Regions from separate parts of the Komagataeibacter oboediens genome, predicted to be linked through region 1. Evidence: predicted binding sites of a transcription regulator. Region 1 holds the regulator's gene; the other holds the start of a gene.

Region 1 (5,700 bases):
AGAAGGCGCGTGAGATCCTGGCCGATCAGGGGGCCTGCATGGGCTGCCTGTCGGAATGCCGCTTTTCCAACTGGTCCCAGAAGCCGCCCGCCTATTCCAACGGGCACAAGGCGGACCCGCGGTCCTACTGCATCCAGAAAACGCTGCAGGCAGCGGCCCATGCACACGGGCCGGATCAGGATGCGGTGATTGACCACAACCTCATGTTCGGTGGTACGAACGCCTGGCGTTTCGCGACCGATCCGTTCTATGCCAATGGTTTCGTGCCTACCGTGGCGCAACTGCTGGAGCGGATCATGACCGGGCGGTAAGCCGGTCATGAAACCCGTGCAAAAGGCCGCCTCCCGTAAGGGAGGCGGCCTTTTGCATGACGAAAGGGAATAAAAGTTTTTGGGTGCCGCCTTTTTTTTAAAAGGCGGCGTTCTTCGAAGCTTTCTGAAAAAAAGCTTCGTCAGAAACCTGCCCTTTATTCTGTTGTGGGCAGACAGGTATCGCGAAACAACGCGAAAGCCAGCGCGCGGTGGCTTATGGTGTTCTTTTCAACATCACTCATGTCGGCAAAACTGCGGGTGCCGCTGCCGGGGGCGAAGATGGGGTCATAGCCGTGGCCATTTTCGCCATGTGGCGGCCAGATGACATGCCCGTCAATCCGCCTTTCGAAAGTCTCGGTCCGGCCATCGGGCCATGCGATGCACAGGACGGAAATGAACCACGCGCTGCGGTCGGGGTTGTCGCCAATCTGGTCATGGATGCGGCGCATGGCGTCGGGATAATCCTTTTTCGGACCAGCCCAGCGGGCCGAGAAAATGCCGGGACCGCCATTGAGTGCCGCGACGCAGAACCCCGAATCATCGGCCAGCGCGGGCAGGTTGGCTGCCTTTGCTGCCGCAAGGGCCTTGATGGCGGCATTGCCGGCAAAGCTTGTGGCCGTTTCCTCCGGTTCGGGCAGGGACAGGTCGCCTGCCGATACGACACGGATGCCATATCCCGCCAGAAGAGCCGCGAATTCTGCGATCTTGCCCCGGTTATGGGTCGCCAGCACCAGCGTGTCGCCACGGTTCAGACGGGTAGGGAGCGCGTTCATGCCTTCAGTGCCTCTTCCACAATGGCGGTCTGGATACGGAACAGTTCAGCCGTGCCGGTGCGGGCAAGCCGCATGAGGGTGTTGAACTGGGCTTCGGTAAAGGGATCCTTTTCCGCCGTGCCCTGTATTTCCACAATGCCGCCATCGGCGGTCAGGACAAAATTGGCATCGGCGCTGGCGGCGCTGTCCTCCCGGTAATCAAGGTCAAGAACCGGGCCGTCATCCGTCAGCCCGCATGAGATGGCCGCGACCTGCCCCTTGATCGGCAGGGCGGGCAGGGTGCCCGCGCGTACCAGTTTTTCCAGCGCCAGGCGCAGCGCCACCCATGCCCCGGTAATGGCGGCGCAGCGCGTGCCGCCATCGGCGTTCAGCACGTCGCAGTCCACCGTGACCGAGATTTCCCCCAGTGCCTTCAGGTCCACCACCGCGCGCAGCGCGCGGGCGATCAGGCGCTGGATCTCCTGCGTGCGGCCGGTCTGCTTTCCCTTTGCCGCCTCGCGCTGGCCCCGGCTGTGGGTGGCGCGTGGCAGCATGCCGTATTCCGCCGTGACCCAGCCCTGACCCTTGCCACGCAGGAAGGAGGGCACGCGGGTTTCGACCGTGGCGGCGCACAGGACCTCGGTCCCGCCCATGCGGATCAGGGCGGACCCTTCGGCATGGCGGGCGAAACCGGGCTGGATGAAAACGGGACGCAGGGCGTCAATGGCACGGCCGGATGGGCGCATGGGCGTAAAACTCCGCAAGGTGATGGTGCGGCATAGCCTGCAATCCGCCCCTGTTTCCAGTCCCGCGTGGGCATGACGGGACAGGATCTGCTAGGATAAGGACGCGGATGGTCCGCATGGTGAATGGATACGTGCAATACGGGAGGCATGGCGATGGAAACACGACCACTGGTATCACAGCCAGCGCTGCTGTCCGGTCTTGATGCGCGTTCTGCCGCGATTCTGCGTGAGATCGTGGAGCAGTATGTCGAAACGGGTGAGCCGATGGGCTCACGCACCCTGTCGCAGCGCCTGCCGCTGTCACTGTCACCGGCCACGATTCGCAATGTGATGGCGGACCTGACCGATGCGGGGCTGCTGTTTTCGCCGCATACATCGGCGGGACGCCTGCCCACGGAAAAGGGCGTGCGGCTGTTCGTGGATGGCCTGCTGCAGTTTGGCAGCCTGAGCGAGGACGAACGCAAGAGCATCGCGGGCATGCTGGATGTAAAGGGCCGTTCGCTGGAGGACATGCTGGCCAAGGCGTCGTCCATGCTGTCGGGCCTGTCATCCGCGGCGGGGCTGGTCATGGCCCCAAAAAGCGATGGCACCACGATCAAGCATATCGAATTCGTGGCCCTTGGCCCGGGGCGCGCGCTGGTCATTCTGGTCAGTGCGGACGGGCAGGTGGAAAACCGCGTGATCGAGACACCGCCCGGCCTGCCGCCTTCGGCTCTGGTCGAGGCGGGGAATTACCTCAATGCCCACCTGTCGGGCCAGACGCTGGACCGCCTGCGCGAGACGGTCAGCACCGACATGACCGCCAACCGCAACGAACTCGACCACCTGACGGCGGAAGTGGTGGCCAGCGGGCTGGCCACATGGAGCGACGCCGATGAACGCGGCGGTACCCTGTTCATACGCGGGCAGGGCCGCCTGCTGGCCGATGTGACCGAAATCGAGCGCCTGACCACCATCCAGATGCTGTTCGAGCGGCTGGAGACACAAGAAACCATGCTGCGTCTGCTGGATCTTGCGCGTGAATCCGAAGGAGTGCGGATTTTCATTGGGGCCGAAAGCGGGCTGTTCGGCATGGCGGGCATGTCGGTGGTTGTTGCCCCGGCGCGTACGGATTCCAACCGCATCGTGGGGGCGATTGGCGTGATCGGGCCGACGCGCATCAATTACGCCCGCATCATTCCCGTGGTGGACTACACCGCGCGGGTGATCGGCCGCATGCTGGGCTGAACTGCGGCGGTTTCATGCAACCGGACTCGCGGGGGTGGCCTTATGCTGGGCAGACAGCAACCGCACGTCCTGATCACGATGATCCCGGCGTGCCCGCACCATGCAAGGAGAATGGCATGTTTACACCCGATGCAAGGCAGTCCGGATCGTTCATGATTGGAGGCGACCTGGAGGTCACGCGGCTGGGCTTCGGGGCCATGCGCATTACGGGACCGGGCATATGGGGCGAACCCGCCGACCGCGATGCGGCACTCGCCACCCTTCGCCGCCTGCCCGAACTGGGTATCAACTTTGTCGATACGGCGGATGCCTATGGCCCGTTTGTCAGCGAGGATCTGATCCGCGAGGCGCTGCATCCCTACCCGGACACCATCATCGCCACCAAGGGCGGCCATACGCGCCATGGCCCCAATATCTGGAAGCCGGTGGGCAATCCCGATTACCTGCGGCAGTGCGTTCTGATGAGCATGCGCAGGCTGGGCGTCGAGCGCATCGACCTGTGGCAGCTGCACCGTGTGGGAGCCGACTGCACGCCCGAACAGCAGTTCGAGGCCATCGCCGCCATGCGCGCGCAGGGGCTGATCCGTCATGTCGGCCTGTCCGAAGTGACGGTCGAGATGATCGAGCGTGCGCGGCTGTATTTTCCGGTGGCGACCGTCCAGAACCGCTTCAACCTCGTCAATCGTTATTCCGAGGATGTGCTGGATTACTGCACGAAGGAAAACATCGGCTTCATTCCGTGGGCACCGCTGGCGGCAGGCAGCCTGACGAAGGGGGACACGCTGCTGACCCGGCTGGCGGGCGAGAAGGGCGTGCAGCCCGGCCAGATCGCGCTGGCGTGGCTGCTGCGCCGTGCGCCGGTCATGCTGCCCATTCCCGGCACCAGCAACCCCGCGCATGTGGCCGATAACGCCGCCGCCGCCGCGATTGAGCTGAGCGATGAGGAATTCCGGCAGCTTGATAACGACGGCCGCGCGGAATGGGCCCGCCAGAACGGCGCATAAGGCACCAGCACGGCCACGGGGCGGCGGATCGGGGGCGACGGCGGCGCGGGACAATGCTAGACAGGGGACCTCGACACAGAACGGCCCCTTTCTTTCCCTATTGGATACCGGATGACGCTTGCTGACGGATCAGGCCGCGATGGCCGGATTGATGGACCCTCACGCCCCGATGCCGGTGGCCCGCGCCGGCCACGCTACCGCATGGTGCGCTGGCTTGCGGGCAGCACGCTTGCTGTCCTGCTGCTTGGCGGTGGGGCTGCGGGCCTTGTGGCATGGGGGGAATATGAACGCCTGAGCGAAGGCCTGCCCACGGTTGACGGCCTGCGCACCTACCAGCCGCCGGTGATGAGCCGCCTGTATTCCGGCGAAGATCAGGTCATGGCCGAACTGGCGGCGGAACGGCGCATATTCGTGCCCTACAGCGCGATACCCGAGCGCGTGCGCAGCGCCTTCCTTGCGGCCGAGGACCAGAAATTCTTCACCCATGGTGGTGTTGATCCGCTGGCCATCATGCGTGCGGGGCTGACCGACATGATGATGCACGGGACGAAGCACCGTCCCATCGGGGCATCGACCATTACGCAGCAGGTCGCGCGGATCATGCTGCTGGGGTCCAATGCGGTGTCCATCGACCGCAAGATCAAGGAAGCGCTGCTGGCCATGCGGCTGGAGCAGACGCTGAGCAAGGAACAGATCCTTGAGATCTACCTGAACGAAATCTACCTGGGCGAAGGGGCCTACGGCATCGGGGCAGCGGCCCAGACCTATTTCAACAAGCCACTGGACCAGCTGGATAATGCCGAGGCCGCCTTCCTTGGCGCGCTGCCCAAGTCGCCCACCAACTACAACCCCCACCGCTTCGTGCAGGCGGCGACCAACCGGCGCAACTGGGTGCTGGACCGCATGGCGGACCTGAAGGTCATTACGCCCGAAGAGGCGCGTGAGGCCCAGCAGGAACCCCTGGTTCCCGCCAACTTCACCCGTCCCGGGCCGGTTCCCGGTTCCGAATGGTTTGCTGAGGAAGTGCGCCGTGAACTGATCGAACGCTACGGCATCGGCACCACCATGGAAGGGGGGCTGTCGGTTCATACCTCGCTCGATTCCCACCTGCAGCAGGTGGCCACCACCGCCCTGCGTGACGGGTTGCTGCGCTATGACCGTGCGCATGGCGGCTGGCGTGGCGCGTTCACCCATATCGATGCTGCCGACGCGGCAGGGGACTGGGCCAATGCGCTGGCCCGTGTCACGCCGCCCGCCGCCATGCTGGAACAGTGGCGGGTGGCGGTCGTGCTGTCGCCCGCAACCGGGCGCGTGGGCTGGCTGGAGGGGCGTGACCCCGTCATTCCCCATACGGGCGAATTGCTGGCGCGGGACCGCGCATGGATGCGCACCGGCAAGGGGCTGCAGGCAGGTGACGTGGTGCTGGTTGAACCGCAGGCCGATGGCGGCGGCGTGGCCGTGCGACAGGTGCCGCGCGTGGAGGGTGCGCTGGCCACGGTGGATGTGCATACCGGGCGCGTCATGGCCATGGTGGGTGGCTGGTCGTTCAGGGAATCGCAGTTCAACCGCGCGACACAGGCGGCGCGCCAGCCGGGATCGTCGTTCAAGCCCTTCGTCTATCTGGCCGCGATGGAGCAGGGGATCTCGCCATCGCAGAAAT
Region 2 (5,700 bases), on a different contig from region 1:
GCCAGCGTGGCGGCAGCTTCGTTATAAGATGGGCGATCAGTGCAGCCGAAGCCGTGATCGGCGCCGTCATATGTGAAAATCTCGATATCCTCATGCGCGGCACGGATGGCGTCGACCTCGTCAGCGGGGATATGGGCATCTTCCGCGCCGAAATGAAGCTGCACCGGGCAGTTGGGGACTTGGTTGCGGGTTTGGGCAATGCCCCCGCCATACCATGCCACCGCCGCCGCGAACGCCTTGGTATGGCACGCCGCTTCCCATGCCAGCTTGCCGCCCCAGCAGAACCCGACAATGCCTTTTTTCTCTGCCGGAAGCATGTCCGCCGCCGCGACAAGATCCTTCAGCGTGTCGTCCTGCGCAATCTGGCTGCGCAGGGTCAGGCCTTCCTGCATGCCGGTGCCGTCATAGGGCAGGATGGTGTTGCGCCTGACGCGGTCAAACAGGGCAGGGGCAATGGCCTGATACCCTTCCGCCGCAAATGAATCACATACGGACCGGATATAGGGCGTTACCCCGAAGATTTCCTGTACCACCACAACGCAGCGCGCGGCATCCGGCCGACCGGCCCGGTAGGCGGAAAATGTGTGCCCGTCCGCCGCTGTAACGGTGATGTCTGCGCCCATGGCTTTTACTCCATTCATTCCTTCGTTGCCCGTCACACAATGATGCGGGGACCCCATGCGTCAATATGAAACCCGCGTGAGGAGACAGTTTATAAGAATTTTCCCCTGTCCTGCCGACCGGCCTGCCGTGCGCATATGGCCTGATCTGCTGGTGGTTTCCTGCTGTCAGGCGGGCATGCACCGGGGAGCCCTGCATTCATGCCTCTGGCCCGTTCGGAATGGACGGGCCCCGCGTGGCGGGAATGGTGTTCATGGAGAAGACAGGGGGTATGTGACCCGGCAATATCGCGGTCGCGTGCACTACAGGGCAGTGAAGGCATCTGGCGAAACGCATGGGATAGCTGCCTTACCTGATCGCCGGTCCGGCGTGGGCGGCCTGTTCATTCAACGGAAAGTAAACAGGTGGTTGCCCATCAATACATGAAAGGGGAGGCATTCCCGGAATGCCTCCCCTTTCATCAGGCTACGCAAGGCGCAGGCGGAATCAGGCCTGCATGCGCGACATATGGGCATCGCCTGCAGGGGCGTCGTCATTTTCTGCGCCAGCCTGATCCCAGTACTGCCCGTTCGCATGCTGCAGGGTCAGCGTCAGGGTAACCTGGCCCTTGCAGTTCGCCCATAACTCGGGGGGCAGGTGCAGGTCACCGCGGGTCCAGCGCCATGCCACGTTGTCAGCCGCTTCGCCTTCATGGAACTGGTTTTCAAGGTTGGCATGATCCAGTGCGATGTCCGCTTCATGACCCAGTCCGTCGGCAATGTGCAGACCAGACAGGGACAGGCCGAGCGTACGGGTGTCGGAACAGCTTTCCCATTCGGCAGGACGGAACGTACGGCTGCGGAGATGCACGTTCTGTGCTGTCGCCGGGAAGGTGAAGCAGGCCTGATCGCCATTCATCACGGCCTCGACCCGCCTGCCATCCACAGTCAGGTGCATGTTGGAACGGCTTGAAACCTGCCAGCCCAGACCCCGTGCCCGGGCGACAAGGCGTGCACGGATGGCGTCGATGACCGGCCCGTCTTCAACCAGCGGACGGGCATAATCCGACACGGACGCAGCCGGACGCAGGGCAGGGACATTCAGCCCGAGCGCCGCGCGGTTGCCCACGTCCAGATAGCTTTCACTGGGCAGGTTGTTCGACAGCAGCACGTCATGGCTGTCCAGTTCCACATGCCAGTAGGTCACGCTGTCACGTGGTTCCTGGCGGATCGTCGCGCCATTGACCAGACGGATGGCCTGGGTGAACACTGCGTCCATGACGGTCACGGCAATGGCGTGACCGGGGGAGACGACCAGATCCCGGTCGGGTACGTTGGTCGCGAAGGCATGCGCCGCGATGCGTACCGGCCACAGGTTCCGTGCCCGTGCGCAGTCCTGCGATGGCAGGTTGGTGACATGCAGGTTGCCGATCCAGCGTACCGGCCGGATCTGCCCGCTGGATGTCAGCACCATGTCCCCGAATTTCAGATCCTCGACCGTGACATCCCCATCGGGCGTGCGGATGAAGGTGCCGGTTACGAAGCAGGCGGTATCGATCGGTGCAAAGGAATTGCCGTTGCTGACAAGATCCTGAGAGGACGGAATGTCATTGACAGCCGTATATGTCGTGGACGTGGTTTCAATGTACTCCCCTTCGCCGCCTACTACGCCCTCATCATAGGTCTGACCATTATATGTGTCGGTTATTGTCTGCTCGGGCACGTAGAAGATGGTGCCGGTCCCGTCCGCCGTCGTGTACGGGGTCTGTTGCAGCAGCATGCTTTCCTTGCCACCATCGTCGCCCGTTGTTGTGGCTTCGACCAGGCCGGTATTCGTTGTGCCATTATAATCGCTGTTCAGCGATATCGTATTATCGCCAGCCATCCCTGCATCGGCCTGCATGATATCGGAGCTGGAAGGCGCGTAATTTTCGTCTGCAATCGAAACAGGATCGAACGTGTTGCCGTTCAGGGTGCCTTCAAAAATCTGACTGTTTTGAACGGTAACCTGCGCGCTATCATCATCCGGATGACTGGAATCTATCTGGGGCTGACTTTCATGATAGGTAGCGCTTTGGTAGTCCTTGTATTCATTTGCCAGTGAAGCAGGGGTTTCATGGTGCTGCTACGACAGGGCATCAGAACCGGCTGCATGCGTGCATTCCATTCGGGGCGGGGCGGTTGCCCTGTGACCGGGATGCGGCGTAATCGGCCTGCTGCCGAGTGATGGTCACCGGAAGGCAGGATACCCCATCAAGGCTACGGTTACGGGCATTCCGACAGTGGGCTGGCAGACATCGGAAAAGGCGTCGGGCACGCAGGCTGTTCCTGTCTGGCGGAAGGAATCGGCAGCCCCGCCATCATGCGCTGGGGTGAAGGCTGGGCTGCCGCTTTTGGCGGGGTCGGCTGATGTTGAATAACTATCTGATATAAAACAATAAAAATGGGGCGTCATTCTTTGTGGCCCCTGGGGCGCGAATTATGCGCGCCCGGCTCCGTCGCGCTTCTTGACACCTGTCGGGGGGCTTCCTATCTGCTTCTTAGCACTCTCATGAGGGGAGTGCTAACGCGATGCGGCCTGGCGCGCGCGCCAACCGGTGGCGTTGCTTGATTCAAGGGCGTTACCTTTTAAGAGATTTGGAGCGATCCATGACGAAATTTCGTCCCCTGCATGACCGTGTGGTCGTCCGTCGCCTCAAGAGCGAGGAAAAAACAGCAGGTGGTATCATCATCCCTGAGACTGCCAAGGAAAAGCCGATGGAAGGCGAGGTGATCTCGGTGGGCGCAGGTGCCCGTAACGAGCAGGGCCAGATCGTGCCCCTCGACGTGAAGGCGGGTGACCGCGTCCTGTTCGGCAAGTGGTCGGGCACGGAAGTGACGATCGACGGTGAAGAACTGCTGATCATGAAGGAAAGCGACATCATGGGCGTGGTCGGCTGATCCACCCGGTGCTTTCCTGACCGAGTAAACCTTTAGAACTTTCCATATCGGAGAAGAAGAAAATGGCAGCCAAGGACGTAAAGTTCGGCGGTGAAGCCCGCCAGCGCATGCTGCGTGGCGTGGACATTCTTGCAGACGCGGTAAAGGTGACGCTGGGCCCGAAGGGTCGTAACGTTGTCCTGGACAAGAGCTTCGGCGCACCGCGCATCACGAAGGACGGTGTCTCCGTCGCCAAGGAAATCGAACTGGCCGACAAGTTCGAGAACATGGGCGCGCAGATGGTCCGTGAGGTCGCATCCAAGACCAACGACATCGCGGGCGACGGCACCACCACCGCAACCGTGCTGGCGCAGGCCATCGTGCGTGAAGGTGCCAAGGCGGTTGCCGCAGGCATGAACCCGATGGACCTCAAGCGCGGCATCGACAAGGCGGTTGGCGTTGTCGTTGAAGAGCTGAAGAAGAACGCAAAGAAGATCACGACCCCGGCCGAAACGGCACAGGTCGGCACGATTTCCGCCAATGGCGAAAAGGAAATCGGCGAGATGATCTCGCAGGCCATGCAGAAGGTCGGCTCCGAAGGCGTCATCACGGTGGAAGAGGCCAAGGGCCTGCACACCGAGCTGGACGTGGTCGAGGGCATGCAGTTCGACCGTGGCTACATCTCCCCGTATTTCGTGACGAATGCGGAAAAGATGACTGTCGATCTGGACAGCCCCTACATCCTGATCCACGAAAAGAAGCTGTCTTCGCTGCAGCCGATCCTGCCGCTGCTGGAAGCCGTCGTGCAGTCCGGCCGCCCGCTGCTGATCATTGCGGAAGACGTTGATGGCGAAGCGCTGGCGACCCTGGTGGTCAACAAGCTGCGTGGTGGCCTGAAGATCGCCGCCGTCAAGGCGCCGGGCTTCGGTGACCGTCGCAAGGCCATGCTGGAAGACATCGCGATCCTGACCGGTGGCCAAGTCATCAGCGAAGACCTCGGCATCAAGCTCGAGAGCGTGACGCTCGACATGCTGGGCACCGCGAAGAAGGTGCACATCGACAAGGAAAACACCACCATTGTCGAAGGTGCGGGCAGCACGGATGGCATCAAGGGCCGTTGCGCCCAGATCCGCGCGCAGATCGAGGAAACCACCTCGGACTACGACCGTGAAAAGCTGCAGGAACGTCTGGCGAAGCTGGCTGGCGGCGTTGCCGTGATCCGCGTCGGTGGCTCCACCGAGATCGAGGTGAAGGAACGCAAGGACCGCGTTGACGACGCCCTGCACGCGACCCGTGCGGCGGTTGAGGAAGGCATTGTCCCCGGCGGCGGCACGGCGCTTGCCCGCGCATCGACCAAGCTGGGTGGCCTGCACTTCCATAACGATGACCAGCGCGTCGGTGCGGACATCATCCGCAAGGCTCTGCAGGCTCCGCTGCGCCAGATCGCCCACAACGCGGGTGAAGATGGTGCGGTCATTGCCGGCAAGGTTCTGGAAAACGATACCTACACCTTCGGTTTCGATGCCCAGATCGGTGATTACAAGGACCTGGTGGACGCCGGTATCATCGACCCGATGAAGGTTGTCCGCACGGCGCTGCAGGATGCGGCATCGGTTGCCGGCCTGCTGATCACCACCGAAGCGATGGTGGCCGAGCGCCCGGAAAAGAAGGCCCCTGCAATGCCGGAAGGTGGCATGGGCGGAATGGGCGGCATGGGTGGCATGGACTTCTAAGTCCGGCCTCCGGCTACCCCGGAGGGACGGGGATGGCGGGTTCGCCCGCTGTCCCTTTTCCATCCGGACCGTTGAAGAAAGCGGGTGTGACTTCGGTCACGCCCGCTTTTTTTATGGGCCGGATTTCACGGGGCCGCCTGTTTGCGGGCTGCGATCAGCAGGAAGGTCGGCCGGTCCCGTTCGGGTGCCCAGTCGGGGTGGGCGGCAAGGTCTTGGTCGGTCGGACTCCATTCCTCCACATGCGTCACGGTAAAGCCCGTGTCGATCAGCGCGTTGATCAGGGTACCCAGCGTGCGGTGCTGCTTGATGACGCCGGGCGCCAGCCAGTCCGTGCTGCGCGGGCCTTCCTTCTGGTAGTCATTGAGGGGCCAGATCCGCGCGCCCGTCGCGTCCTGCGCCCAGTCGGGATGGGACGGGGCGGTGTAGATCGGGTGCTCGGTGGAAAACAC

The links. Region 1 encodes HrcA, which represses chaperone genes, less so after heat shock. Its sites were predicted from a motif close to GTTNGCACTCNCNNNNNGNGAGTGCNAAC; they were not measured.
Region 2: a site for HrcA is predicted at 3,139-3,167, ahead of groES (co-chaperone GroES). Genes of this name have one in related genera too.

The regions. Positions count from the first base shown of each region.
Region 1 covers NZ_JABLUU010000002.1:138,403-144,102, reverse strand. The annotation lists gene HNO79_RS02600 (NAD(P)H-dependent flavin oxidoreductase) at 1-311, shown strand, start outside; gene rdgB (RdgB/HAM1 family non-canonical purine NTP pyrophosphatase) at 467-1,084, opposite strand; gene rph (ribonuclease PH) at 1,081-1,809, opposite strand; gene hrcA (heat-inducible transcriptional repressor HrcA) at 1,957-3,036, shown strand; gene HNO79_RS02580 (aldo/keto reductase) at 3,153-4,040, shown strand; gene HNO79_RS02575 (penicillin-binding protein 1A) at 4,152-5,700, shown strand, end outside.
Region 2 covers NZ_JABLUU010000001.1:102,648-108,347, reverse strand. The annotation lists gene HNO79_RS00480 (dienelactone hydrolase family protein) at 1-623, opposite strand, end outside; gene HNO79_RS00475 (Hint domain-containing protein) at 1,108-2,484, opposite strand; gene groES (co-chaperone GroES) at 3,249-3,539, shown strand; gene groL (chaperonin GroEL) at 3,602-5,251, shown strand; gene HNO79_RS00460 (class I SAM-dependent methyltransferase) at 5,377-5,700, opposite strand, start outside.